One region of the Mesorhizobium sp. M1E.F.Ca.ET.063.01.1.1 genome, then DNA from elsewhere that is predicted to be linked to it. Evidence: riboswitches for the same ligand, from Rfam matches in the RefSeq annotation. Region 1 holds a riboswitch; each other region holds the start of a gene.
The links. A riboswitch is a leader RNA that binds a small molecule or an ion and turns the genes downstream of it on or off. The one in region 1 is predicted to bind S-adenosylmethionine.
Positions count from the first base shown of each region.

Region 2: it holds a riboswitch for S-adenosylmethionine, as region 1 does, so the genes downstream of both, EOA29_RS04405 (O-succinylhomoserine sulfhydrylase) here and EOA29_RS07155 (homoserine O-acetyltransferase) in region 1, are expected to answer to the same signal.
Region 3: it holds a riboswitch for S-adenosylmethionine, as region 1 does, so the genes downstream of both, EOA29_RS10550 (hypothetical protein) here and EOA29_RS07155 (homoserine O-acetyltransferase) in region 1, are expected to answer to the same signal.

Region 1 is NZ_RZSC01000054.1:1,295-10,843, forward strand. Features, by position in the region: gene EOA29_RS07140 (glycosyltransferase family 2 protein) at 1-993, opposite strand; gene metW (methionine biosynthesis protein MetW) at 1,061-1,675, opposite strand; gene EOA29_RS07155 (homoserine O-acetyltransferase) at 1,767-2,936, opposite strand; SAM riboswitch at 3,029-3,106, opposite strand; gene EOA29_RS07160 (hypothetical protein) at 3,262-3,516, shown strand; gene EOA29_RS07165 (hypothetical protein) at 3,513-3,944, shown strand; gene hisC (histidinol-phosphate transaminase) at 4,143-5,246, shown strand; gene EOA29_RS07175 (prephenate/arogenate dehydrogenase family protein) at 5,253-6,191, shown strand; gene EOA29_RS07180 (sugar kinase) at 6,195-7,142, opposite strand; gene EOA29_RS07185 (DUF2125 domain-containing protein) at 7,151-8,149, opposite strand; gene EOA29_RS07190 (gamma-glutamylcyclotransferase) at 8,272-8,808, shown strand; gene EOA29_RS07195 (aldo/keto reductase) at 8,931-9,549, shown strand, end outside.
Region 2 is NZ_RZSC01000026.1:2,989-12,537, forward strand. Features, by position in the region: gene EOA29_RS04370 (magnesium and cobalt transport protein CorA) at 1-37, shown strand, start outside; gene EOA29_RS04375 (GcrA family cell cycle regulator) at 205-723, opposite strand; gene EOA29_RS04380 (aspartate aminotransferase family protein) at 1,080-2,279, shown strand; gene argF (ornithine carbamoyltransferase) at 2,295-3,206, shown strand; gene EOA29_RS04390 (Hsp33 family molecular chaperone) at 3,315-4,346, shown strand; gene apaG (Co2+/Mg2+ efflux protein ApaG) at 4,564-4,956, opposite strand; gene EOA29_RS04400 (ceramide glucosyltransferase) at 5,181-6,326, shown strand; gene EOA29_RS04405 (O-succinylhomoserine sulfhydrylase) at 6,365-7,552, opposite strand; SAM riboswitch at 7,627-7,704, opposite strand; gene EOA29_RS04410 (2'-deoxycytidine 5'-triphosphate deaminase) at 7,851-8,945, shown strand; gene EOA29_RS04415 (ABC transporter substrate-binding protein) at 9,039-9,549, shown strand, end outside.
Region 3 is NZ_RZSC01000098.1:393-9,941, forward strand. Features, by position in the region: gene EOA29_RS10540 (hypothetical protein) at 1-425, opposite strand, end outside; gene EOA29_RS10545 (selenium-binding protein SBP56-related protein) at 450-1,850, opposite strand; SAM-I-IV-variant riboswitch at 2,354-2,451, shown strand; gene EOA29_RS10550 (hypothetical protein) at 2,490-3,062, shown strand; gene EOA29_RS10555 (hypothetical protein) at 3,076-3,318, shown strand; gene EOA29_RS10560 (hypothetical protein) at 3,570-4,172, shown strand; gene EOA29_RS10565 (hypothetical protein) at 4,404-5,003, opposite strand; gene EOA29_RS10570 (hypothetical protein) at 5,102-5,983, shown strand; gene EOA29_RS10575 (HipA family kinase) at 6,172-6,969, shown strand; gene EOA29_RS10580 (hypothetical protein) at 7,083-7,889, shown strand; gene EOA29_RS10585 (hypothetical protein) at 8,203-8,670, shown strand; gene EOA29_RS10590 (hypothetical protein) at 9,004-9,357, shown strand.

The DNA.
Region 1 (9,549 bases):
TCAACTGTGCCCGACGAAGTCAGGCACGGTTTCGATCTCGTCGCGAACGAGGCGGGCTGCCAGGCTGAATTGGCCGAAAAATGCCAAGGTATAAAAGGCCAGCCCTACCGCCAGCGAAAACGGAATCTGCCAAGGCGGCATGCCCGTCTGCGACGCATGACTTATCACGCGTCGTGTCGTGCGCCACGACATGGTCCCCCATCGGCTGAACGACTTCGCGATCCGCTGGCTGCGGTTGGGGGCATGAAGCGCGACGAATTTCCGGTCGGCGTCCCTGCCGGTCACCAGCGCGCGCCAACAAAAGAACCGCCAGCCCCGCGGCGAGTAGTGATAGGCGCGCGCATCGACATTGACGATTCTATGACCCTCGCGCCAAAGCTGATGCATCAGCAGCGTGCAGGACACCTTGAAGCCGTTGTGTGCCGGGAACGGATGGCTGGCAATCCAGTCGCGTCGAAAGGCAACGTTGTTGGCATTGATCGCACGTTTCGAAGCAAACCTTTCGTCCCCCTGGGCCATCGGGAAGAACCAGATCAAGGCGAAGGTCCGCGAAAAGAAATCGTCGTACGAAAGGTAGGTATGGCCGTTCACGCAGATGGGTTCGGCATCGTGAAAGGGCGCCAGCAGGGCTGAGAGCCAACCCTGCTGGGGAACCGTGTCGGAATCCATGAAGACGACGATTTTTCCTTCAGCCAAACGCACGCCATGGTTCTTGAGTTCGTAGTACCGGCCGCTGGGGCAGGCCGTGAAGGTCACTTCGGCTACCTGTGTCAGCTGCGGCGCTTCTGCCTCGATGCGGCTTTGCAACGATGAGGTGTCCGCATTTTGTCCGGCATGAGAGATAACGACTTTCGGTCTGGCGAAGCCGGTTGAGGAGACCACAGCGATCTCGCGCGCCAAGGCGGTCAGCCCGACGCCCATCTCGTCCCAGTCTATGAACTGGGCATTTTCCATCTCTACGACAATTGAATAGGTTGGACGTTTGTCGACCATCGTTGCGCAATCAGTTTGCCTGAGCCATATCGCTATAAGGCTCTGGGCCCCGCCGTCAACGATGAGCCTATCGCCTCAACAAAAACACCGCTTGCTGGCCGAAGAAGTTCCAGAACCACCAGGGCATCGACAGACCGATCTTCTGGCCGTTGGCGTCGAGCGCGGTCGCCTTCTCGACGGTAGCGCCAAGCTCCTCGCACAGATTGACGAAGTCGCGGATGGTGCAGAAGTGGATGTTCGGCGTGTCGTACCAGGAATAGGGCAGGTCCTTGGTGACCGGCATCCGGCCCTTGATCAGCAGCGAGAAGCGCACCCGCCAGTGGCCGAAATTGGGGAAGGAGACGATGGCGCGGTTGCCGATCCGGAGCAGCTCGTCGAGCACCAGCTTTGGATTGCGGGTCGCCTGCAGGGTCTGCGACAGCACGACGAAATCGAAGCCCTTGTCGGGGTAGAATCCGAGATCCTTGTCGGCATCGCCCTGGATGACGCTGAGGCCGCGCGCCACGCATTCATTGACGCCGCGCTGCGACAGTTCCATGCCGCGGCCGTCGACCTGCTTGGTCTCCTGCAACAGCTCCAGAAGCACGCCGTCGCCCGAGCCGACATCGAGGACGCGCGAATTCGGCGGAATGAGATTGCTGACGACGTCGAGATCGACGCGCTGGGCGCGGTTGACGCTCATGGGCACACTTCCGATCTTTGTTTTGATGCATGTCGCTCTCCCAAAACCGCTGCGCACTTTTGGGTGAGATGCATCAGGGATCGCGAGCCGCTCACAGGCTGAGCCCCCTGGCGCGGGCTGCGGAGGCAATGAAGCCGTGGATGGCCGCGAACAGTTCCGGCTCGTCGAGCAGGAAGGCGTCGTGGCCGCGATCGGTCTCGATCTCGACGAAGGAGACGGAGGCGCCGGCAGCATTGAGCGCATGGACGACCGAGCGGCTCTCTCCCGTCGGGAACAGCCAGTCGCTTGTGAAGGACACAAGACAAAAGCGTGTCTTGGTGCCGCCGAAGGCATCGGCCAGGCGCCCGCCATGGTCGGCGGCGAGGTCGAAATAGTCCATCGCGCGGGTCAGATAGAGATAGGAGTTGGCGTCGAAACGATCGACGAAGGTCATGCCCTGATGGCGCAGATAGCTTTCGATCTGGAAATCGGCGTCGAAACCGAAGGTCAGCGCCTCGCGGTCCTGCAGGTTGCGGCCGAATTTGCGATGCAGCGCTGCTTCCGAGAGGTAAGTGATATGCGCCGCCATGCGCGCCACGGCGAGCCCCTTTTCCGGGCGCCTGCCGAAATCGAGATATTTGCCGCCGTGCCAGTCCGGATCGGCCATGACCGCCTGCCGCCCGACCTCGTGGAAGGCGATGTTCTGCGAGGAATGGCGGGCGCCGGTGGCGATCGGCAGCGCCGAGAACACGCGCTCCGAATGGCTGGCGGCCCATTCCAGCACCTGCATGCCGCCCATCGAGCCGCCAAGCACGCAAAACAGCTTCTCGATGCCGAAATGGTCGACCAGCATGAGCTGCGCGCGCACCATGTCGCGGATGGTGATGATCGGCAGGTCGAGGCCATAAGGCCTGCCTGTCGCCGGATCGGTCGAGGCGGGGCCGGTGGAGCCGAGGCAGCCGCCGATGACGTTGGAGCAGATGACGAAAAAACGGTTGGTGTCGATGATCTTGCCGGGACCGATCAGCACCTCCCACCAGCCCGGCTTGCCGGTCACCGGATTGGTGTTGGCGACATGCTGGTCGCCGGTCAGCGCGTGGCAGACGAGGATGGCGTTGGAACGGGCGTCGTTGAGCGTGCCGTAGGTCTGGTAAGCGATCTGGAAGGGCGACAGCACCGTGCCCGCATCGAGCTTCAGCGGCTTGTCGGGGCCGAGCTGCAAAACCGGGCTCGACGGATGGTCGGCCTCGTTGTTGGTCCTTGCAGCGCGCTGAGCGGCCATCCCATTCCCCATCCAGTCCGCATCGACTTCACAGATGCGGTGTCCGGCCGGCAGCGGACAACAAAAAACCGGCTTGCCTTCGCAAAGCCGGTTACAGGTTGCAAACGGCCCTTTAGCGAATTGTTTAACGTGGCTGCAAGCCGACCGGCCAAATCACCACGGAAGTTCATTGCTCTTCTACGTCTGCGGAATACGAACGTCAACGGCAGCGGTATGGCGCGCCAATCTTGCGTAATTTGCGCAGATTACATATAATAGGTTAGCGGCTATCTGCACGATCTATTTCGGTCGCTTGACCGCTCTCTGGCATCAGATGGAGGCAGACATGCCACGCAACACCGCAGTTCCAGCGAGCGATTTCGCCCGAAATTTCGCGAAGTATCAGGACGAAGCCATCGCCAAGAAGGTCATCAATGTGACCAGTCATGGCCGGATTGTCGGGGCGTATCTCTCTGCCGCCGAATTCGAGCACTACGAATTGCTGAAGCGCCGCGAGCGCGAAATCCTGATCGTGGGCGAGTTGGATGAGGACACGATCGCCTCCATCGAGACTGCCGAATATGGCGTGGAGCCGAAGTGACGCTGCCGGTTCCAAGGCCGGGTCTCGTCATTCGCTATAGTTTTCTTTGGAGCACTGAACACGACCGTGGCGATGTCGAAGGTGCTAAGGATCGCCCTTGCGCGATCGTTGTCGCCACGCCCCGTGAGGCGGATGGTCACATCCGCACGATAGTGGCACCGATTACGCATCGCCCGCCATCCGATAGTTCCGCATCGATCGAGATTCCGCCGGCGGTATGTCGGACCCTTGGCCTCGACGGCGGCCGGCATTGGCTGCGCCTTGATGAATTGAACCGTTTCCTTTGGCCCGGCTATGATGTTCGACAGCGTTCCGATGGCAGCTATGCCTATGGAATGCTACCGCCGGCTTTGTTCGACCAACTGCGCCGTGGAATCCTGCAACTCCAGCAGGCGCGCAAAGCCCGGGTTGTCAGCCGCGACGATTGACGCCGGTACTTGGCTAAAAGCGCATCGCGCTGAAACGGATACACGCGCTACGCTTTAAGCCTTTGTTTTTGATGCATGTCGTTGTCTCAGAACCGCTGCACACTTTTGGGCGACATGCGGCAGACCTCTCGACATTGCCAGTCACGGCCTGTATTCCCGCTGCGGCCCAGAATAAGGCCTTCTCGACGGATTTGTGACATGAAGCAGGATCAGCCACGTCCGACGCCCCGCGCGGGTATCATGGACATCGAGGCCTATGTGCCGGGAAAGAGCACCGCGCCCGCCGGCGTGACGAAGGTCTACAAGCTGTCGTCCAACGAGAATCCGCTCGGGCCCTCGCCGAAGGCGATCGAGGCCGCGCGCGAGGTGGCGGCGAAGCTCGACGTCTATCCCGACGGCTCCGCCCGCCGGCTGCGCGAGGCGATCGCCGAGGTGCATGGCCTCAACCCGGCAAACATCATTTGCTCGAACGGCTCCGACGAGATCCTGGGCCTCCTGGCGCAGACATATCTGGCGCCCGGAGACGAAGCCGTGTTCACCGAACATGCCTTCATGGTCTACAAGATCTACATCCAGGCGGCGGGCGCCAAGCCGGTGGCGGTCAAGGAAACCGACGAGCGCGCCGACGTCAACGCGATCCTGGCCGCCGTCACGCCGCGTACGAAAATCGTATTCCTTGCCAACCCCAACAATCCGACCGGCACCTATGTGCCGTTCCAGGAGGTGCGCCGGCTGCACGCGGCGCTGCCGAAGAACGTGCTTCTGGTGCTCGACGCGGCCTATGCCGAATATGTGCGGCGCAACGACTACGAAGCCGGCATCGAGCTGGCGGGCAGTTCCGAGAACGTCGTCATGACCCGCACCTTCTCCAAGCTCGGCCTCGGCGGCGCGCGCATCGGCTGGATGTATGGGCCGGCGCATATCGTCGACGCGATCAATCGGGTGCGCGGTCCCTTCAACGTCAACGCGACCGCGATCGAGGCGGGGATCGCGGCGATCCGTGACCGCGCCCATGTCGAGCGCAGCGTGGCACACAACGAGAAATGGCTGGCCTGGGTCAGCGAACAGGTGACCCTGCTCGGGCTGCGCGTGACGCCCAGCGTCGGCAATTTCGTGCTGATCCATTTTCCCGACGACAAGAGGCATTCGGCGGCGGCCGCGGACGACTATCTGAGCGCGCGCGGCTATATCCTGCGCCGCGTCACCGGCTACGGCTTTCCCAACGCGCTGCGCATGAGCATCGGCACCGAAGAGGCCAACCGCGGCGTCGTCGAAGCGCTGACGACTTTCCTGAAAAGCTAGAGCACCATGACATCACCGATGTTCGAAAGAATAGCGCTGGTCGGCATCGGCCTGATCGGCTCGTCGCTCGCCCGCGTCATCCGGCGCGAGGGCCTGGGGCGCCATATCGCCATCGCGACGCGCAGCAAGTCGACCCTCAAGCGAGCCGAGGAACTCGGTCTCGGCGATTCCTACACGACCGAGGCCAAGGAAGCGGCGCGCGACGCCGATCTCGTCATCGTCTCGGTGCCGGTCGGATCGTCCGGCGCGGTCGCCGCCGAGATCGCGCCGGCACTGAAGAAGGGCGCGATCCTCACCGACGTCGGCTCGACCAAGGCCTCGGTGATCGCGCAGATCGAGCCGCATGTGCCGGAGGGCGTGCATTTCATCCCCGGCCATCCGCTGGCCGGCACGGAAAAATCGGGGCCGGATGCCGGCTTCGCCGATCTTTTCGACAACCGCTGGTGCATCTTCACGCCGCTGCCGGGCACCGACCCGGAGGCGCTGGAGAAGCTGTCGGAGTTCTGGCGGCGCTGCGGCTCCAACATCGACACGATGGACCCGCAGCATCACGACATGACCTTGGCCATCGTCTCGCATCTGCCGCACATCATCGCCTACAACATCGTCGGCACCGCCGACGACCTGGAATCGGTGACCAAGACGGAAGTCATCAAATATTCCGCTTCCGGCTTCCGCGACTTCACCCGTCTGGCGGCCTCCGACCCGACCATGTGGCGCGACGTGTGCCTGCACAACAAGGACGCGATCCTGGAGATGCTGGCGCGCTTCTCGGAGGATCTGGCCTCGCTGCAGCGGGCGATCCGCTGGGGCGACGGCGAAAAACTGTTCGACCTCTTCACCCGCACGCGCGCCATCCGCCGCTCGATCATCGAGGCCGGCCAGGACATCGACGTGCCGGATTTCGGACGCCAGGCGGTCGAGCACCCCGACATCAAAACCTGAATCTCAGCAGCCTTCACGGCTCTGTTGCGCTGGCGGCCGGTGGGCCGCCATCATCGCCAGCGTTTCGGCCCGGTCAGGGGCGCCGAGCCGGCCGCCGAAACGCAGGCATTTGAGCGCGGCGGCGGCGCTGGCAAAGCGCAGCGCCTTTTCGGGCGGCATCGCTTCGGCAAGGCCGACGGCAAAAGCACCGTGGAAGACGTCGCCGGCGGCCAGCGTGTCGACAGCCTTGACCTTCGGCGCCTCGACATGTCGGACGCGGCCGCTTTCCCGGTCATGCCACCAGGTTCCGGCAGCGCCTCCGGTCACCGCGACAAAGGCGTCGGTGCGCGAAGCAAGATCGGCGCAGGCGCTTTCCGGGTCGAGCGCGTGGCCGCAGACGATGCGCGCCGCAGGTTCCGAGGCGACGATATGCGAGGCTAAAGGTAAGAGCCGCTCCAGCACCTCGACCGGTGCTGTATCGGCGTCGAGGATCGCCGGACAACCCGCGTCCCGGGCTGCCGTCAAGGCAAGTGCGGCGGCGCCCGGCCAGCGCACATCCACCAGCACGGCGTCGAAGGCGGAAAGATCGGCAAGCGGCAGCGTGTTTGGGTCGGCCTGAGCTTGTCCGTCGTAGAACGGCACGATCATGCGCTCGCCATGGGCATCGACCAGGATCGCGGCCAGCGCCGAGCGCGCGCCGGCGACGCGGCGGACCAGGCTACAGTCGACGCCTTCCGCCTCGATCTCGGCAATCAACCGGTCGCCGACTGCATCGTCTCCCGCGCTCGCCCAAAGCGACACGTGGGCGCCGAGGCGATGCGCGGCGCAGGCGGCGCTCGTCGCCATGCCGGAGGCGATCTGGACGCCGTCGCTGGCGATGAACTTGCCCTGATGCGTGGGAAGCTGGTCGACGCGCAGGATCGTGTCGAGGGTGAATGCGCCGACGCTGAGCAGTTTGACCGGGCCCGCCATTGCAGTCCTTAATCGACCGGCTTGATCTTGCCGAGCGGGATGAAGCCGAGCGAAGCCTTGCCCTTGACGACCTTGAGCGGCATGGACGGCTCGCTGCCGAGCATGGCAATGCCGGCAAAGCCCTGCTCGATCTCGCTTTTATGCTCGGGAATGGCGCCGGCAAGGATGGCCGCCACCGCCTTGGGGTCCTTGAGCTTGATCGTGAGATTAGCGTCGATCAGGCCTTCGGCGTCGACAGAGATTGGCCCGGACACCGTCAGGCGCGCCGTCCCCGACGACAGGTCGAGCTTGGCGATGTCGACCGACTGGCCGCGCAGGCTTTTCGGCGGCGCCGCGATCAGCGCGACGCCATTCTTCACTGTCGCCTCGCCGCCGCCGTCAAGCGCCGGCAGCGCTCGCCCGCCGATCGCGTCGGCGTCGATCTCGAGATCGGCGAAACTGCCGGTATAGGTCACATCCTGGCCCTTGGGTTCCAACTGCCCGGCGGCCCTTGCCGCATAGAACAGCTCGGCCGGATCGGAATCATCTGCCGGGTCGGTCTGGCCCGACAATCCTTCGGCCTGCAGCGAAACGCGTCGGGGCAGGGGCCAGGACAGCCTGACCGTCGCGTGCAGCTTGTCCCAGTCGATCCAAAGCGGCGGCATGCCTGGCGCCAAGGTTCTGAGTGGTCCCCTGACATCGGCCGCCGGCGACAATGGCTGCGTGATCTGGGCGACGGCATTGAAGTTGCCGGTGGAGGCGGCGATGTTCTTGGCGTCATCCTGATAGGCCAGGCTGTCGCAGGAGACAGTGAAGCTCAGCGGATAACCGCTGACGGCAAGGTTGGCGCAGCCGGCGGCGATGCCTTTGGCCTCGAGTTTAGCCGATGCCTGGTCGGCCTCGGTCTTGACCCGGCCGGCGAGGTAGAACCAGCCGGCGCTGTAGAGCGCGAACAGCACCAGGATGAACGCGGCAAGCCAGAACAGCCGGCGGCGAGGTTTGCGCGATCGCTCGTCACTTGACGTCATGCTGCGGCTCTCGTTACCCCTCGTGCAGCGAGCGGGCTGTTAATTCCACGCACAACAGCGGGGACAGAAGAAGCACCTTACTGGTGCGATGTCGTCACTCGAGTGCGATCAGGCTTGGCGATATGGGCGATTTTTGGGTTTTTGGCTATGGGTCGCTGATCTGGCGGCCGGGATTCGCACATGTCGAGACGCGGCGCGCCCGTCTTTACGGCTATCGCCGGTCGCTTTGCGTCTATTCCTTCGTGCATCGCGGCACGCGTGAAAGACCGGGCCTGGTGCTGGGCCTCGACCGAGGCGGCTCCTGCATCGGCCTCGCCTTTCGCGTGCCCGGCGACTTGCGGAACGAAGTGCTTTCCTATCTGCGCGAACGCGAGCTGGTGACCAACGTCTATCTCGAACGCATGCTCGATGTCCGGCTCGATGGGAACGCGGCGGGAGGAGGCCGAACGGTCGAGGCGGTCGCCTACATCGTCGATCGCGCGCATGAGCAATATGCCGGCGGCCTCGACGCCAGCCATGCCGCGGCAGTCGTGCGCGGCGCCGTCGGTCAATCGGGCAGGAACGAAGACTATGTCTTGAGCACGCTCGAACACCTGGAGGCGCTTGGCATTCGCGACCACTGGCTGGAGCAGGTGGGGCGGCGGGTAGCGCCTTCGTGACGGCCTGGCCCGATCAAAAAGCAAAACCATGCCTTTGACCTCGGCAGGGCACGACCTAGCTTATCGGCAATCCATTCCCCCCTTGGGCGTTCCGGCCCATCCCAGCATCACGGAGATCAATCTTGCAGAAACGCCGTCTCGGTCACACCGACCTTTCCATCGCGCCGCTGGTTCTGGGGGGCAACGTGTTCGGCTGGACCGCCGACGAGAAGACGTCCTTCGACCTCCTCGACCGCTTTGCCGAGGCCGGCTTCAATGCCGTCGACACCGCCGACGCCTATTCGCGCTGGGCTCCGGGCAACAAGGGCGGCGAATCCGAAACCATCATCGGCAACTGGATGAAGAGCCGCGGCAACCGCGACAGAATAGTCGTCATCACCAAGGTCGGTTCCGACATGGGGCAGGGCAGGCGGGATTTGTCCGCGGCCTATATCGAGAAGGCGGTCGATCAATCGCTGAAGCGGCTGCAGACCGATGTCATCGACCTCTATTTGTCGCATTGGCCGGACCCGGCCACGCCTTACGAGGAAACGCTCGGCGCCTATCAGCGCCTGCTCGAAAAGGGCAAGATCCGCTATCCGGGCTGCTCCAACCTCGATGCCGGGCAATTGCGCGCGGCGCTCGACGTCGCCAGCTTGCGGGGCCTGCCTCGTTATGAGGTGCTGCAGCCCGAATACAATTTGTACGACCGCTCCTCGCTGGACGGCGCGCTGCTCGACCTCTGCAAGGCGGAGGGCCTGG
Region 2 (9,549 bases), on a different contig from region 1:
CCTGTACTGGCGCTTCAGGAAGAATGGGTGGCTGTGAAAAAGCAAATAGCGAATAGGGAGTAGCCAATAGCGACAAAAGAAGCTTGCGCCGGGCTCCAATACCGACACTGTTCTATTCGCTATTCGCTATTCGCTATTCGCTATTCGCTATTCGCTATTCGCTATTCGCTATTCGCTATTCGCTATTCGCTATTCGCTATTGGCTCAGCGGCTTCTGCGCCTTTCCGCCGCCGGCTGGAACGCGACGCGGGCGTGATATTTGCAGTACGGCCCGGTCTCGGCGGCGTCGTTGCCGCAGAAGCTGAAGTCTTCCGACAGCGGATCGCCATTCGGCCACTTGCAGGTGCGCTCGGTCAGCTCGACGAGCTGCAGGTTGCGCGAGATCGGCACCACCACATTCTCGACCGGACGGATATAGTGGCGCGCCACCGGCTCCGCGTCGAACTGCACCTGCAGCGCGGTCGCGCCGATCGAGGCCGTCACATGACGTGCAGCACTTGCCGCGCGAGCCACCGATTTCTGCATCGAGGCTCCCTGCGACGCTTTCTTCTGCCGCGCCGGCGCTGCGGTCGCGCGGCCGCGGCCCGAGAGTTTCAGGCGATGCACCTTGCCGATGACGGCATTGCGGCTTACCCCGCCGAGCTGTGCGGCGATCTGGCTGGCGCTGAGACCCTCCGACCACAATTTCCTGAGAAGTTCGACCCGCTCGTCAGTCCAGTTCATGAGACCGCGCTCCTGCTGAGGCGTACGGCAGTCAGAATCCTTTCCCGACCCGACTCCCGCCGGGCAAACAACACCACATGTACCGGGTGATTAGATCCGCCGCACGAAATCTAGTTATTTCTCGACTACAAATACCTTATGCGCTGACTCGGTGACAAGAGTCCCCAGGGCAACACGATTCGGTTTTTTCGGTTTTCCCCAACTTGCCTGACCGCTCATGAGCCGGCGTGCCGTCGGAGGCTTGCCGCGCGCTTCTGCGCGACGTTTTCGTTGACTTCATGGCCGAAAAACACGATAAGCCGCAAAGGCCGCCGCTTTGGCGGCTTTTTTGATTTCCGGTTCCGGAGACGCATATAATGAGCGGTTCGGCGCTTTACGAGACTTTTGCTCGCGCACCCCTGGCTTTCGACCGCGGGGAGGGGACCTGGCTGGTCACCGACAAGGGCGAGCGATATCTCGATTTCGCCGGCGGCATCGCCGTGAACTCGCTGGGCCACAGCCATCCGCATCTGGTCGCGGCGCTCACCGAGCAGGCGGCCAAGCTGTGGCACGTCTCGAACCTCTATGAGATTCCGGAGCAGCGCCGGCTGGGCGAACGGCTGGTCGAGGCGACCTTTGCCGACAAGGTGTTCTTCACCAATTCCGGCGCCGAGGCGCTGGAATGTGCGATCAAGACGGCGCGGCGCTACCAGTTCGTCAACGGCCACTCCGAGCGCTTCCGCATCATCACCTTCGAGGGCGCCTTCCACGGCCGCACCCTGGCGACGATCGCCGCCGGCGGCCAGTACAAATATCTCGAAGGCTTCGGGCCGAAGGTCGAGGGCTTCGACCAGGTGGCGTTCGACGACATCGACGCCGCCGAAAAGGCGATCACGCCGGAGACCGCGGCGATCCTGATCGAGCCTGTGCAGGGCGAGGGCGGCATCCGCCCGGTGCCGACGCAGTCGCTGAAGCGTCTGCGCCAGCTCTGCGATCAGCACGGCCTGCTTCTGATCTTCGACGAGGTCCAGTGCGGCATCGGCCGTACCGGCAAGCTGTTCGCGCATGAATGGGCCGGCGTGACGCCTGACCTGATGGCGATCGCCAAGGGCATCGGCGGCGGCTTCCCGATAGGCGCCTGCCTCGCCACCGACGAGGCCGCAACCGGCATGACGGCTGGCGTGCACGGCACCACTTTCGGCGGCAATCCGCTGGCGATGGCGGTCGGCAACGCCGTGCTCGACGTCGTGCTGGCCGACGGCTTCCTCGAGGATGTTCAGCGCAAGGCGCTGCTTCTGAAGCAGGGCCTTGCGTCGGTCGCGGACGAATTTCCCGATGTCATTGAAGGCATCAGGGGGACGGGCCTGATGCTTGGGTTGAGATGCGCCATGCCCAACACCAAGGTCAACATGGCGCTGCGCGACCAGCACTTGCTTGCCGTGCCGGCCGGCGACAACGTCATCCGCCTCTTGCCGCCGCTCACCGTCAGCGACGCGGAGATCGGCGAGGCACTGAAGCGCATCCGTGCCGCTGCCAAGGGCTTGACCGACGCGATTGCGGCCGAAGCCGCGAAGTAATCCTGGAATTTGCCGATGAACGTTCGCCACTTCACCGACCTGTCCGCCGTTTCCGCGGGCGACCTGCGCTTGATGCTGGACGATGCGGTGGCGCGAAAGACCAGGCTCAAGGCCGGCGAGCGGACGAAACCGCTCGAGGGCAAAGTGCTGGCGATGATCTTCGACAAGCCGTCGACGCGCACGCGTGTGTCCTTCGATGTCGGCATGCGCCAGCTCGGTGGCGAGACCATCATGCTGACCGGCACCGAGATGCAACTCGGCCGTTCCGAAACCATCGCCGACACCGCCAAGGTGCTGTCGCGCTATGTCGACGCCATCATGATCCGCACCACCTCGCATGACCGGCTGCTGGAGCTCACCCAGAACGCGACCGTTCCGGTCATCAACGGGCTGACCGACGACACCCATCCCTGCCAGCTGATGGCCGACATCATGACCTTCGAGGAGCATCGCGGTCCGGTGGCCGGCAAGACCTTTGCCTGGACCGGCGACGGCAACAATGTGCTGCACTCGCTGCTGGAAGCCTCGGCGCGGTTCCGCTTCAATCTCAACGTCGCGGTGCCGGAGGGCAGCGAGCCGTTCGAGAAATATGTCGACTGGTCGAAGGCCAATGGCGGCAAGGTCAGGTTCGCGCGCTCGGCCGAAGAGGCGGTCGACCAGGCGGATTGCGTCGTCACCGACAGCTGGGTGTCGATGGGCCAGGAGCATCGCGCCCGCGGCCACAACGTCTTCCTGCCCTATCAAGTCAATGCCGCGCTTATGGCCAGAGCGAAGTCCGACGCGCTCTTCATGCATTGCCTGCCGGCGCATCGCGGCGAGGAGGTCACCGACGAGGTGATCGACGGACCGCATTCGGTGGTGTTCGACGAGGCCGAGAACCGGCTGCACGCCCAGAAGGCGGTGCTGGCCTGGTGCCTGGGCGCTTGACCGGGGCTGGCTTGATCCGGGCCAACTTGATCTGGGGATACGTGATGCCTATTTGCGGGCCATCACTGAAATCGAACGCGCTTGGACGCATGCGGCCCGTGGGGCGGCATGGCCGCGCCCTGGAGCTTTGTCATGTTGGAAACCCGTCCTTTGGCTGAACATCAACCCAGACTCGGTGAATTCGGCTATGCCGGCGACGACCATGTCGTCCCCTACGAGGTCGCGCCGCTGGACGTGCGCGGCCGCACCGTGCAGCTCGGGCCGATGCTCGACGCGATTTTGAGTCGCCACGACTATCCCGAGCCGGTCGCTCGCCTCTTGGCTGAAGCTTGCGTGCTGACCGTGCTGCTCGGCACCTCGCTGAAGTTCGAGGGCAAGTTCATCCTGCAGACCCGCACCGACGGGCCGGTCGACATGCTGGTGGCGGACTTCACCACGCCGGATGCGCTGCGCGCCTATGCGCGTTTCGACGCAGACCGGCTGCAGGCGCTGGCCGCCTCAGGCGAGATCTCGCAGGAGAAACTGCTCGGCAATGGCGTGTTGGCGCTGACCATCGATCAGGGCGCGCACACGCAGCGCTATCAGGGCATCGTCCAGCTCGACGGCACATCGCTCGAAGACGCCGCGCGCACCTATTTCCGCCAGTCGGAGCAGATCCCGACCGATCTGAGGATGTCGGTGGCCAAGCTGGTGACGCCGGGCCCCGGCGGCGCGCGCGAGCAATGGCGCGCCGGCGGCATCCTGGCGCAGTTCCTGCCGCAGTCCCCGGAGCGCATGCGCGTGCCCGACATTTCGGGCGGCGACGGCGATCCGCGCGACGTGGCGCACGAGCCGGCCGACAATTCCTGGCAGGAATTGCTGGCGCTGCTCGGCACCATCGAGCCGACGGAGCTGATCGACCCTACGGTGGGCGCCGAACGGCTGCTCTACCGGCTGTTCCACGAGCACGGCGTGCGCGTCTTCCGCAGCGTTCCTGTCGCCGACCAGTGCTCCTGCTCGCGCGACAAGATCCGCGGCATCCTCGAAGGCTTTTCGGCCGAGGAGATAGAGCAAAGCACCGAGGATGGCGGTATCCACGTCGCCTGCGAGTTCTGCTCGACGCAGTACGACTTCGATCCGGCGGATTTCGCGGCCGAGTGAATGCCCTTCCTTCTCCCCGTCACAATACGGGGAGAAGGTGCCGGCAGGCGGATGAGGGGCGGCGCCTGCATTGGCCGTACCAGCGCCCCTCGCTCTGTTCGAAAGAAAATCTCAAAAGCTTGGCGCTGCCCCTCATTGCCCTGCCAGGCATTTCTCCCCGTATAGTGACGGGGAGAAAGATGCCGTCGCGGAGGATTTCGCCAATCGCCCGACTGCCCTAGTTCACCGTACGCCTTGTCCCAGGCATGTCGAGGGAGAAGGCGGGGATGGCGACATCGAACGTCTCGCCGCGCCCGTTGCGCATCGTGTAGTGGCCGACCATGATGCCGGATGGCGTCGAGAGCGGGCATCCCGACGTGTACTGATAGCTGTCGCCGGGGTTGAGCTCCGGCTGGTCGCCGACGACGCCCGCGCCGCGCACTTCCTCGACGCGGCCGCGCCCGTCGGTGATGTGCCAGTAGCGCGACAGAAGCTGCACGAACTCGTTCGACCGGTTGTCGATCGTTACCTGATAGCCCCACACATAGCGGTTCTCGGCCGGATCGGAACGATCCTCCAGATAGAACGGCCTGACCTGCACTTCGATGTTGCGCGTCACGGCGCGATACATGGGCCACTCCGGTTGCCGCGGCAGGAAATAATTTGTCGCTCTCCGCGGTTTTAGCAACGAAGCGCCGTCTGACCTGCCGACCTTCCGACGCACGTGCAGATAAACAATGTCATTTAAGTGACACATGACAATGTTGGTGTGCGCAAACCGTGCGAGCGACTCGGCCGCGCGCTGTCGACTGATGAAACGGCCGCGGGCGGCCTGTCCGGAGTGACAAGATCTCCATGGAACTGAGTTTCGCAGCCGCCTTTGCCTCGTCAGCCCTTCTTTTCTCCAATCTCGCCAGCATCCTGCTCGCCTCGTCGCGGCTGAAGGCGCCTCGCGTCATCCCTACGCCCGCCGGCAAGCAGCCGCCGGTCTCCATCGTCGTGCCGTCACGCGGCGTCGAGCCGTTCACCGAGGAGACGCTCGAGCGCGCCTTTTCGCTCGACTGGCCGCGCTATGAGCTGATCTTCTGCGTCGCCAACGTAGAAGACCCCGTGGTCAAGCTGATCAATGCCGCCATAGGGCGTCATCCCAAAGTCCCGGCGCGGCTGTTCGTCGGCGATGACAGGATCAGCGCCAACCCCAAGCTCAACAACTGCGTCAAGGGCTGGCAGGCGGCCCGGCACGATTGGGTGGTCCTTGCCGATTCCAACGTGCTGATGCCCAAAGACTATGTCCAGCATCTGATGGCGGCCTGGCGGCCAGATACCGGACTCGTCTGCTCGACGCCGATCGGCTCGCGGCCGGACGGCTTCTGGGCCGAAGTCGAATGCGCCTTCCTCAACACGCTGCAGGCGCGCTGGCAGTACGCCGGCGAAGCGCTTGGCCTTGGCTTCGCGCAGGGCAAGAGCATGCTGTGGAACAAGCCGATGCTCGACGCAAATGGCGGTATCCAGGCTTTGGCCGCCGAGATCGCCGAGGACGCGGCCGCGACCAAGCTGATCAACGGCCTGGGACTGCGCGTCAATCTCGTCGCCTCGCCCTTCGAGCAGCCGCTCGGCCAGCGCCGGCTTGCCGAAATCTGGTCGCGCCAGGCGCGCTGGGCGCGGCTGCGCCGAGTCACCTTCCCGCTGTTCTTCGCGCCCGAAGTCCTGACCGGCGTGGTTGTGCCGCTGATTTTCGCGCTGGTCGCGGCGGCAAGCGCCGGTGTCAGCCTCCCCACCGCGGCGCTTTGCGTGCTGGCGATCGCCTATGTGCCGGAATGCCTGCTCGCCTGGTCCAAGGGCTGGTACCTGTCGCCGCGCAGCGTCACTGCGATGATCGTGCGCGACCTGATGCTTCCCGCCATCTGGGCGCGCGGCTGGCTGGGCGGCGCGGTCGAGTGGCGCGGCAACGCCATGACCATCCGCACCAAGGCGATGACCGAGCTGGAGGAGATCGCCTGAGCCGCGCCCAGGCGATCTCGTCATCAGCCTGCAATCCGCTACTTTGCCGCTTTCAGCGCCTGTTCGACGTCGGCCAGCAGATCGTCCGTATCCTCGAGGCCGACCGACAGCCTGAGCGTGCCAGGCCCGATGCCGAGTTCGGCGCGCGCCTCGTCGCTCAGGTTCTTGTGCGTCGTCGTCGCCGGATGGGTGATGAGGCTCTTGGCGTCGCCGAGATTGTTGGAGATCAGCACGATGTCGAGCGCGTTCTGGAACGCGAAGGCCGCCTGCTTGCCGCCCTTGACGTCGAGACAGATCAGCGTCGAGCCGCCCGACATCTGCTTTTTGACGATATCGGCCTGCGGATGGTCGGCCCGCCCCGGATAGATGACGCGGGCGATCTCCGGCCGGCCGGCCAGGAAATCGGCGATCTTGCCGGCGCTCTCGGTCTGCTGGCGCACACGCAGCGGCAGCGTCTCCAGGCCCTTGAGCAGCGTCCAGGCGTTGAAGGGCGACAGGCTCGGGCCGGTGTGGCGGAAATAGTCGTGCAGGTTCTCGTCGATCCACTTCTTGTCCGACAGGATGACGCCGCCCAGACAACGGCCCTGTCCGTCGATATGCTTGGTCGCCGAGTAGACGACGATGTGAGCGCCGAGCTGCAAGGGCTTCTGCTGCAGCGGCGTTGCAAAGACATTGTCGACGACCAGCCGCGCGCCGATCGAATTGGCTAAAGCGGCGACCGCGGCTATGTCGACCACCTCCAGCGTCGGATTGGTCGGGCTTTCCAGGAAGAACAGCTTGGTGTTCGGCCTGACCGCCTTTTCCCAATTGGCGATGTCGGTGCCGTCGACCAGCGTCGCTTCGATGCCGTATCTGGGCGCCAGCGTCTCGACCACCCAGCGGCAGGAGCCGAACAGCGCGCGGGCCGCCACGATGTGGTCGCCGGCCTTGACGCTGCACAGCAGCGCCGCGCTGACCGCCGCCATGCCGGAGGCGGTGGCGCGGGCGTCTTCCGCGCCTTCCAGCGCGCACATGCGCTTCTCGAACATGTCGACCGTCGGGTTGGCGTAGCGCGAATAGATGAAGCCGGGCTCCTCGCCCTTGAAACGGGCTTCGGCCGCCTGGGCCGTTTCATAGACATAGCCCTGGGTGAGATACATCGCCTCGGCGGTCTCGCCGAAGCCGGAACGCAGCGTCCCGCCATGCACGAGTGCCGTCTGAGGTTTCCAATCGCGCGTTTTGCTCATCGCCCTAATTCCACTCGCAAAGAACAGTCCAAACACAAAAAAAACCGGCCGCGATGTCGCAACCGGTCCATACGGCCTTGCGGCCAACGGTCCTTTAGCGACTTGTTTAACGTGGCTGCAAGCCGACCGGCCAAATCACCACGGGATAACGACCCTTTAGACCCGCGCCGCGCTTGCGTCAATTGCCGGCTTGATTAAGAGGTTTGTACCAGGCAGATACCGCAGACCGTTTGCGGTTTTGCGGCAAGAGCCTGCAAAAGAACCACGCACTTGCCCGGCCTTCGATCGGAGCCAGACCTTGCGGCAGACAGGCATTCTTCCGGACCAGGACATCGCGGCGCTGTTCCAATCGGGTGCGCTGAAGTCGCCGCGCGCGCTCGACACCAACCAGATCCAGCCTGCCAGCCTCGATCTCAGGCTGGGCGACACGGCCTTCCGCGTGCGCGCCTCCTTCCTGCCCGGCCCCGATCATCTGGTGGCCGACAAGCTCGACCGGCTGAAGCTGCATGAGTTCAGCCTCGCAGAGGGCGCGGTGCTGGAAACAGGCTGCGTCTACATCGTGCCGCTGCTCGAAAGCCTGGCGCTGCCGGCGCAAGTGTCCGCTTCGGCCAACCCGAAGAGCTCGACCGGACGGCTGGACATTTTCACGCGCGTCATGACCGACCGCGGCCATGAGTTCGACAAGATCGCCGCCGGTTACCATGGCCCGCTCTATCTCGAGGTCAGCCCGCGCACTTTCCCGATCGTCGTGCGCGCCGGCTCGCGCCTGTCGCAGATCCGCTTCCGCATCGGCAACGCGGTGCTGTCGGAGAAAGAACTGCGCGAGCTTCACCGGGCCGAGATGCTGGTCGCCACCGAGCCGCCCAACATTTCCGGCGGCGGCATCGCGCTCTCCATCGACCTCGACGGCGACAAGGACGGTCTGGTCGGCTATCGCGGCAAGCATCACACCGGCCTCGTCGATGTCGACAAACGCGCCGCGCAGGACGTCGTCGATTTCTGGGAGCCGATCTACAAGAGCGGCGCCGGCGAGCTGGTCCTCGACCCGGACGAATTCTACATCCTGGTCAGCCGGGAAGCGGTGCATGTGCCGCCGCTCTATGCCGCCGAGATGACGCCTTTCGATCCGCTGGTTGGCGAGTTCCGCGTCCACTATGCTGGCTTCTTCGACCCGGGCTTCGGCCATTCCGCCGCCGGCGGCAGCGGCAGCCGGGCAGTGCTCGAAGTGCGCAGCCACGAGGTGCCGTTCATCCTCGATCACGGCCAGATCGTCGGGCGCCTGGTCTACGAGCACATGCTGAAGCGGCCGCGGGCGCTCTACGGCAGCGATCTCGGCTCCAACTACCAGGCGCAGGGGCTGAAGCTCTCCAAGCATTTTCGCGCGGCGCGCTGATCCGCGCTGCGATCAGGCTGTGCTTGCTCAGCCTCGCGCGCCATGCTTGGCTGCGCTTCACCGGCTCCAGAACCTGACTGAGGGAGAACGAAAATGCAGATATCCAGATGGATCGTATCGGCAGCGGCGGCCGCCGTGCTGGCGCTTGGCGCCGGTTCCGCGATCGCAGCGGAAAAGATCAAGATCGGCACCGAGGGCGCCTATCCGCCGTTCAACACCATCACCCCTGACGGCAAGGTCGAGGGCTTCGACATCGACATCGCCAATGCGCTCTGCGCGCAGATGAAGGTCGAATGCGAGATCGTCACCCAGGACTGGGACGGCATCATTCCGGCGCTGCAGGCCAAGAAGTTCGACGCCATCATCGCCTCGATGAGCATCACCGAGGAGCGCAAGAAGCAGGTCGCCTTCACCCACAAATACTACACCACGCCGCTTGCGCTGGTTGCCCCGAAGGACAGCCCTCTCACATCCACCGATCCGGCCGCATTGGCCGGCAAGACGGTCGGCGCCCAGGCCTCGACCACCCAGGCCGACTATGCCCAGGACGCCTATGGCAAGGCCGGCGCTGAGGCCAAGCTCTACCCGACCCAGGAGGAGGCGA
Region 3 (9,549 bases), on a different contig from region 1:
GGTTGCCCGGCCTGGCACAGGCCCAGATAGATCGGCACGAGCATCAGCCCGGCGCCGTGCGCGGTGGCGGCCGCGAAGGACCACAAGGCCAATTGCGCCGGCGGGATACGGGCAAGGACACGCGGGTGGCGCCGGTTGATCAGGAGAAAGATCCCGGCTGCAATCACGGTCAACCCCGCCGCGATGCGGATCTGTCGTTCCCAGACAATCAGCGTCAGCATCGCGCCGAAGGGCAGCAGGATGCCGATCATTGCCGCAAAGTGCCCCGCTGCCAGAAGGCCGAGCGCCCGGAGCAACGCGCCGGCACGTCTGTCAAACAGTCCGGCCGAGACGGCCAACGGCCACCCCATGCCGGGATTGACGCCGTGATAGATGCCGCTGGCGATGACGGCCAGCCAGAGACCGGCCGTAGTCCAATCGCTCATCGCTTCATTTGCCCGAGCCGTCGGTCACACCGACGGATAGCAGAATGAATCCGTCGAGCAATCGCCGCCTTCCAGACGAATCTGGTGCGCGCGATACCCCTCGGGGAACTCGACATAAAAGTCCTTGTCCAGAGTGATGCCACCGTTCTCGCCGACATCGGCCTTAACCATGGCTGCCGGGATGCCCCCGGGATAGAACTGGTCGTCCCAGGTCGAATAGAGCGAGTTGGTCCAGTAAATGCGTTTGCCGTCGCGGCTGATCTCGACCATCTGTGGTCCGCCCCTGTAATCGCCGCCGCCGGGATGCCTGGTCTTGCGCGTGATGCCGCCAATATGGACGGACCCTGCAAGCCTGGGCTTCATCGGATCAGTCACATCATATTGGCGCATCTCGCCGGTGCCCCAGCAGGATACGTAGAGGAAGCGGTCGTCGAGCGACAGGTCGATGTCGGTTACCAGCGGCGGGACCGCCTCGAAGCCCTGCAGAAGCGGCGGCAGGTCATCCTTCGCGGCTGCCTCGGGCGGAATGGTCGCCGTCTTTTCGCAATGGAATTTGCCGTCCTCGCGCCACCATGTCCAGATCGATCCCTCGAGGTTTGTCGTGTCAACGACCACTCCGATGAAACCGTATTCCTTTACCGGGTCATGGGCCGGGCGGACTTCCAGTGCCATCTGGTGATTAGCTCCCAGATCAATGGTCTGCACGTTCCTGCGTTCACGCAAATTCCAGAAATGCACCCGGTGTCCGTATTTGTTCGACAGGAGATCTTCCGGGACAATGCCCTTCTCGAACTGCGGCGGAAGTGCCCACTCGCTCGACACCATGTAGTCGCGTGGCAGGTTCCACCAGAAATCATACTGCTTGTCCTGTGGCCCGCGATCGATCTCATAGCGCCCGAGGACATCGAACGTCTGGCAATCCATGACAAAGATGCCGGGAGGTCCGTCGGTGCCGTCAGGGCCGCCGCCGCCGAGCGTCGAGACATAAATACCTTCCGGACCGCAGTGAATCGTATGAGGCCTGGAGTATCCGGTCTTGGCAAACACTTCTTCCGGCTCGATGACCTTGTGGATCTTGGCCTTGGTCGGTCCGCCCTTGGTGTCTATCACGTAGATGCGCGAGGATCGCATGCCGGGAATGATCAGAAAGCGGCGCTCGAGAAACGGGTGACCGTTCAGCGGCGAAAGGGCCGAAGAGCAGGCGTTCCAGCCGAAATGGTGAAACTCGTCGCCCTTGTTCGGCATGATCACGCTATGGACGACCTTGCCGTAGTCCTTTGACTGCGGGTTAACGTCAACTATTGCTAGTCCATCAGGCTGGGAGAAGTCGGCGCTCAACATCAAAGTGTAGGCAAAGCTTTCGACGGGCGCCTGCATCGCGAGCTTGGCAGTCGCGTGGAAAGTCGGGTCTGGCCGTATAGTCATTGTCGTCCTCCCTGGGCGGGTTAAGCAGCCCGACAATCAGGGGCACGACCTGTGATGTGCTAGGATGCCCGCTGAAGATGTCGGGGCGCCTTGTTTTTCGCACGCTATTTTCGTGCGGCTTTTTGAAGAGTCTCACGGATCCTGTTGAACTGCAATCTCGACCTGTTTCACCGCACACCTCTGTGAGCGACGAGCGCGTTGCCCGCCCACCAGACTGGATAGGCGAGCCCCGGCAATATCAAGATAAGTGGGCAGCGCACGGTCAAGCTACGCTATGTCGGAATGGCTGCATCTGGCGCATGGCCGTCATTCGTGCTGGTCCCAGCGGGCGACAGCTCACCACCCATCTCGGCCATTGGCGGCAGCCAGCCGATAGAGTTTTGACCACCAGGAATGCCAGCGTATGAGATCGCCGCAGCGGGGCGGCTGATGTTGCCGTCGATGCCTCCGGCCTCCACCACGAGGAGAAAGCTTGCCGAAGTACAATCGCTTTGTTAGACCAAGCCCTGCATCCAGAGAGGGCCTCGGCCCCGCCAACCAGCCTTGACCGGCAACGGTGGCATGACGATGTGGCCCTCAACAGGCAACAGTAGGTCGCCAGCCCTCCAGATACGTGTGAAACCATGGAGGGCTTTTTTCGTGTTGACGAGGCGAGGTTTTCTGATCGGGGCGGGCGGCCTGCTCACGGCTGCATTCGCAAAGGACGCTCAATCCTTCGTTCGCCGGACGGCACAACCCCTGCTCGCCAAACCGGTGGCGGTGGCCGAGACGATGTATTGGTATGACGGCGGAGAGCAGGGCTACCTGCTCACAATCGGTCCGTGGGGCTTCTGCCCGCCGCCGCCGACCTGGCGCGAGTTCTTCACCAGAGAAAGCGTCGGATACCGGACAGAACCCGAAATTCACGCCATCTGGGAGGAGTATGGGATCGGCCCAAAGGACTACGATGACCCGGTTGACGGGTGGTTCTGGGAAACCCGCTTCGATCTTGAGAAAGGTCCGTGCGCAAGGGCCTACCGCCTGCTGACGAAGCTCGATCTTGGTCCAAGACTCGTGCGCGGGACCGATGACCCGCATTTGGTGTTCCGCGACGGTGACGCCGCCAACGGCGACAGCCGGTGGGTCGATGCAAGGGACAAACTCACGCTTTCCCTCCTGCAGGCTCGGCTGATCGATCTGCAGCTCCCGATCCGCCTTGCAGAAGGGATTTGAGGGAATGTCCGGCATGATCGACGACGACCCCGCGCCGACCGACAACGCGCAGATGGCTGAGGGTGGCCCGCAGGAGCCAATCGAGCCTTACAGGTGCCGTTATTGCGGCTGGATGACCACGGTGTCGAACGAGGCGGCGGCGCGCCTGTGTATGCGGTGTGTCCGGTTCGAGGGCGATGTGCATCCGGCGGTGACCGGAGCACGGATCGCGGCGCACAACGCGCTCATCCTAGGCATGGTCAAGAAGAGGGGCTGAAGGCAGGGCAACTGCCATTGCCCCAACGCGGCGGGTTTCCCGGAGACCGGGGGCCATGCGAATTGGGGCCCCTGGCTTGGGACCCCTGACCTCTTTCCTTCTCTGAATATATGTACCTCGCGACAAGTTTTTGGATGCGAAGCTAACGACCTGAACAAGCCTCGCCGATATAAATCTGCAAACCAAATGGTTCGTTGAAGGGCTTTGCAATTGGTAGAACAAGCAGCAGAGCCGGGTGGCGGGAGTTGGCGATGGCGATGCGATTGCGTTTTCTTGTGACTTGTTTGGCTGCAATGATCACCTCAGCACAAGTTCGTGCTGCTGAGGTGGAAACGGCCCTCTGGAAGAACGTTGGAAATTGGAGCGTATACGTTGATCGTTCCATCCAATTTCAATGCTTCGTAACCACTCTTTATGAGGACTACACTATTTTCCGCTTTGGCTTTCTGCAACCGGGTTCAAGTGCGGCCCTTTACCTTGCAATTGGTAACTTAAATTGGACATCAATTGAAGAAGGGAAGGGCTACGATCTAATCCTGCAGGTCGACAATGAAGCTGGCTGGCGATCACCAGCTACAGGAATGAGGTTTGGCACACTGCCGGCTCTCGCCATCGGCACCAATGAGCCGGGCTTCGTTGAGCAACTGATGCGGAAACACTCTTTGCGTGTCTTTTTCAACGGTCGGCAGGTTCTTAACCTTAGTCTTCGGGGCTCGAATGCTGCTCTGAGGGAGATGGGAGCATGCCAAAATGCGGTTGATGCCTCCTTGGGCGCGAACCGCAACTCTCAACCCAAAGACCCTTTCACTGGAGTTGGCGATCCAGCGCCGAAGAAGGACCCGTTTGATCTATAGTGATTTGGAGGGGTCTCAGGGCATGGTCACGGGACAAGCAGGATGCAGGGCAGGCGGCTCTCACTCCGATGTGGCGGCACCCGAGCAGGGAACGGCCTGATGCCTGGTGGCACAGCCTCGCTGAGGTCAAGCGGCTGGCCGAGGGGAAGGTGCTGAGCGTCGACCGGCCTCGCTCTGGCGACGTCTACGGCAGCCGGGTAAGTCGCCGGGTAATGGGAGGTTATATGCATCCTAATTGCGGCTCTCGATGAACAGGCCGAAGAACTCTTTTATGTTCGTTGCAAATGCATTGGACATACCCTGCACGAGCTCGGTTTCGGACCCCCCGGCCCCGATTACATCTTTGTCCCAAAGCACCAGATCGCCGGCTCGTGGCTTGACGTCGAGCGTGCCTTCTCGACCGCCTTGCTCGACGGCATTGGAATAGAAGGAGGTGGCCTCAAGCCTCATATAGATTGCGCTCGGTGTGCCGCGTGCAGCCCGGATCGTCGTTTCAAGGATGATGGAGCGGGTTTGTTTCACCTTGAATGAAACTCGGCCCCAGGGTTCACCACTCAGATCTTGGAACGGGATCTTCGCACTTGCGGCCAGCAGGCGTGCCTCGGCGGACGCGCTGGCGCAAAGCTGTTTCTGCATGGCGTCGCTATCATCATCTGGCACGCACATGAAGATGATGCCTGCCCACTCACTGAACTGCTGACGATTAAACTCCTGCTCGAGGTCCTGCGCCCAAGCGCTCGCAAACAGGATCGGCCACGAAACCGCCGCCACAAAAAAGAGCGGCGGAATTCGGACAGGATGCCTGCATATTGCACAAAGCGAGCGCCTCATGCTCAAACCTTTGTGGTTGTTCCAATACCGAACAAGTAATACGAAATGTTACGGCAACGCGAGTCGTTTCTATGTTGCGTGTGCACGGGAGCGGGACCATGATCTTCGGAAAGAGCGCGAACAAAATCACAAAGCGTTACAGCGAATACGACGACAGCCCGAAGTGGACACTCCTCGACAATTTCAACATCCAGGAAGAGGAAAAAGGCGACGGAAGCCGACCATTCGTTCGAAAATGCCTACCGAAGCGCCTCCGCGTCACGCTGACCAGTGTGCAGGTCATCAACTCTTTCGACTGGAAAAAAGATTTAGACGAGACCACTGCATCGCGTGGCTACGACAGCAGGTCCAGGATCGAGTTCGACGGAACTTTCGACGAGAGGATCACCGTCTTCACGATGGAGAGCGGCGCAGTCGAGACGTTTTCCGAATTCAAGAGTGGCTCGATCTGCCCAACCACCAGGGACGAGATCGGCGGCAAGAGAAACGCCACCCTGACAGACGGTATCTTTAGTGCCGGAGGCAGGGGTCCAAAAGTCCCGGACGGCGGGCTGATGGAGGGCGAGCCCGGTCGCATAAATCATTTCCCGGAGGAACACTCCCTCTTGATAGCCCTGCTTGTAGATGAAGTAGTGTTCGACAAGCTTGTGAACATCGTCAGCCGAGCGGCGTCGATCCAACTAACCCTGCTTTGCGAGTTGTTTGAGGGCGAAGTTTCCGCAGCGCTTTCAGGGCCTGGCCAAAGCGAATACGGGCTTTTGCTGAGCGAGGGCAAACATTACGCTCGCGCTCGGCTCGACGGAATTACCGTGTTCGGCAATAAGCCGGCGCTCGTCGAATACCGCTACCAACCATCCGATCCGGACGAAGCGCATATTTCCCTGGAACAAAGCGTCGCCTCGCTCGACCACCGCCTGCAACACATACTATGGGCGCTGATCGCCATAGCTGCGCTTCTTGTGATGATCATCCTCCGATAAAGGCGTCTTCAAGAGCGACCGCAACCACCGTAGGCGACCAATCCCGTCGGACGCCTCATTCGCGGAGGCGCCCCAGCCTGCCACCTGCTCGTCGGCAGGCGACCTGACGAATTTCAATTGCCACACCGCACCTTTGCGGTTTAGCTGCGCCCTGACGATAGGATCAAAATCCTTCGTTGGGGGGATGCATGGCAGAAATCAAGTTTGCGACCGTGTTGCTTGGCGCGTTAGGATTCAAGGAAGGCAACGTCAACGAGACTTTTCGCGGACAGGTCCTGCTTGAGGGCGACGTTATTAAGCAGGCAATCATCAAGGACCTCGATCTGATCCAGCTTTGCAACGAATTGCTGGCATTCTGCTTGGCGCGCCATGTCGGCTTACCGATCCCGGATAGTTTCTTGGGGCTGGTGCGCCCCGGCGTCTTGTCCGTCGCCAAGGCCCCGAGGCTCCCTGACGATTCCCGGTTGGTCTTTGTCAGCACCGATGTGAAGGTGCCGAATGTCACGTTTCGCCTGCGCACATCGACACCACAAGGGCAGCAAGCAATCATCGACCAGATTTCCAAATGGGCGGATTTGGGAAAACTGTATGCGTTCGACGCATGGATCGCCAACATCGACCGGCATCACGGCAACCTTCTATTTGGCAACCCAGGAGATGCTTGGCTGATCGATCACGGGCATTGTTTCACCGGCCCTGCATGGGGACCAGGCGATCTGGACCCCGCTAAGGAATTTGCCAGCCGGTTGTCCGAATGGATGACACCATTCCTGACCTTGGAGCAGAAGCACGATCGGCGCGCCGAGGCGCAGGCCGTAGAGGCTGCGCTTTCCGGTTTCGATGCAGCAGAATCTGCGAAGTCCAGTCGTGTGGCGGACCTTATGCCGATGGATTATGTCGAGGCGCTGAAACAGTTTCTGGCGCAGCGTAGTGCTAAGATCACTTTCCATGCCAGCAAAGCCCTGAACGTGCCGGTGATGCTATGAGCCTTCGACTGGACACAAGCCACTTTCCATTGCTCGGGCAAAGCGTCCGTGCTCATTGGGCGCCCATCCTGCTCGAACCGATTTCAGGGTCATATGAGCGATTTGTCGTGGGGGTGGCTGCCGCCAATGCCACTGGCTTTCACGTCGAACTGGCAAACGCCCCCGAGAAGTTGCGGTGCTTCTATGGCGACGATGCCGACACCGTTTTGAGGGTCATCGAGTTGGCCGGCGTGTGCTTGAAGGAGGATCTGGCCGCGAGATCAGTTGAGGCGTTGTTTGCACCCGACCCGCCCGTTTCCGGTATTACCCTCGGGAAATGCAGCGAGGCCGAAGGTATCAGCTTGCGGATGTTGGCTCAAAGCTGGATGGCGGCACTTTCGTCCCTGTATTCCTCCACCAACGAACAGGATCTACCGCAGCCGCTAATGCTGGCCGAAGAAGATACCGAGGGGCAGCGAGTAGGCGACCGCCTGCCGTTTTTGGTCTGCGATTTCGTGAAATCCCAGCGGGAGGGCTTCGGTCAGTATTTTAGTGCCGATCTTCGGGAGGGGCGCGCGCGCCGGGCGAAAGGCGGGAGCCATCGCGTTGTCATAGACTATGCTGGGCCAAAGCTGGTTGCCAACTTCGGGACACTGAAAGCGGGTGCCATCACCAACTCTGTCCACCTGATCAAGCGGCGCCTTTGGGACTTGAAGGTGGAGCGTGACCGGGAGCCACACAACGCCTTGTCGCGGGCGCATGAGATGATCTTGCACAGGCCTCCGAAGGATGACCCTCAAGTTTCCGAGCAGCAGCAGGCAAATATCGGCGATGCGCTTGAAGATCTTGAGCAACAGGCCGACCAAGAGGAACTGCGCCTGCTGGCACTCGACACGGTTCAGGCAATCGGCCAGCGCGTTCTCCACTATGAACTGGCATGACCGCTGCCACGGTGCGTCGAGCGCATCGACACCTTGCGACCGAGCCGGGGCGGATGGCCGATTCGGGAATTTTGGGGTTTGCAATCGGCCACAGCGGGCCGCTGGAGCGTTTTGGAGGTTGGGGCGCAGTTGGCTTGAAGCTGCCCGGCGTCCGATCCTTGCAACGCTCCGCGAGGGCAGCGGATTTCATCCTGCTCGGCGCTGATGCAGTTGCGAGTCGCCTTGAAGTACGATTTTGGGTGCAAAGCGCGCGAAGTTTCGGCGGCAATCAAAGCTGGCTTGGGCGAGTAAACGGCGGCCAGGGAAACGGGAGATGGGCAAGGTAGTCGTGGCGGCTGCGGCCGTAGTGATAGCGGGCTCGGCATTGGCGCAGGAGGTCGAGTGGACGCCGGCCTATCTGGGATGCACGTTCACGCAAACGGTGTTCTCGTCGCACAGCGAATTGCCGTGGATGGCGGGCAAGGACGAGGTGCTGAAGCCTGGCTCGGAGGCGTTCGAGATGGCTTTTGCCGCCATCGATCTGGTCGGCGGGCGGGCGCAGTTGATTGGCAACCAGGGAACTGCGACGGTCGTGGCCGGCCGGGGCGCGTTCGACAGCATGGTGTTTCTGGAGTGGATGCCTTTGGGTAATGCGAACTTGACGACCGTGTTTGCGCCGGGGAAGGACGGCATCATACGCGCGGTCACGTCGCGGCATATCGCAGACCCGCTGCAAGCGGGTGGCTACACGGCCACACAGATGCTGGGGACGTGCAAGGATCATCTCGGCAAGGCGCCGTGATTGACCGGGCAGGGAAAGTGATGGCAACGCAGATGTGGCAGATCTGGTATGAGCGGCGGGGCTACCTTGGTGGGCATTATTAACCTGCTTAAACTTCTCCACCGGCGCCTCGACAAAATCGAAGAACGCTTGGGCATCGGCGTTTAGGCACTCCTCCCTCCGGGGGCAGGCCCGAAGGGGTGGCTTTCTGAGGCCCCATCCATATGTACGCGCTTTGCCGCTCGAATGGTCCACTGACCGCATTGTCAGCAGACAGCGTCCGACCATCTCTGCGCCCTCCTGTGGTGGTGCTATGGTACTCCGGCACGATCGGCAGCGAGGAGGACAAAATCCATGCCCGCGATCACCCGCCGTAATCTTCTCGCGCTGACCGGTGCGGCGGTTGCCGTCAAGCCGGCGTCCGCTGCCGTAAGGGCTTCGCCGGAGCTTCAGGCACTGATCCGAGCCCATGAGGCGGCCTACGCCGCGTTCCACCATGTTGTTCATCGAGCGGGGAGCAGCAGGGAGGATCGCGAGCGGGCCGACGGGATCGAGCAGGAGGCGCTGCTGGCCGTTTGCTCCTATCGTGCGATAGGCCGAGATGACCGCCGGGCCAAAGCGCAATATCTGCTTGCCGTCGAAGCGCGTGGCGAACTCGATCTGCAAGAGCATATGCAGGCCATCTTGCACTCGATGATGCAAAGCTGATCCCGGCTCGACCAACGCATCTCCACGACCAAGACATCGCCATGGACGAACGGCCTGCGCCGCTATTTCGTCGGGTTTGATGGTGGCCTGCTCCTGATCCGTCCGACGACGCGCTGAAGGCTGCCGGGTGACAGAGTTTAGAATGGCGTTCAACTGCCTTTCTCTGAGACCCCTTGAGCGATGCCTCCGCGC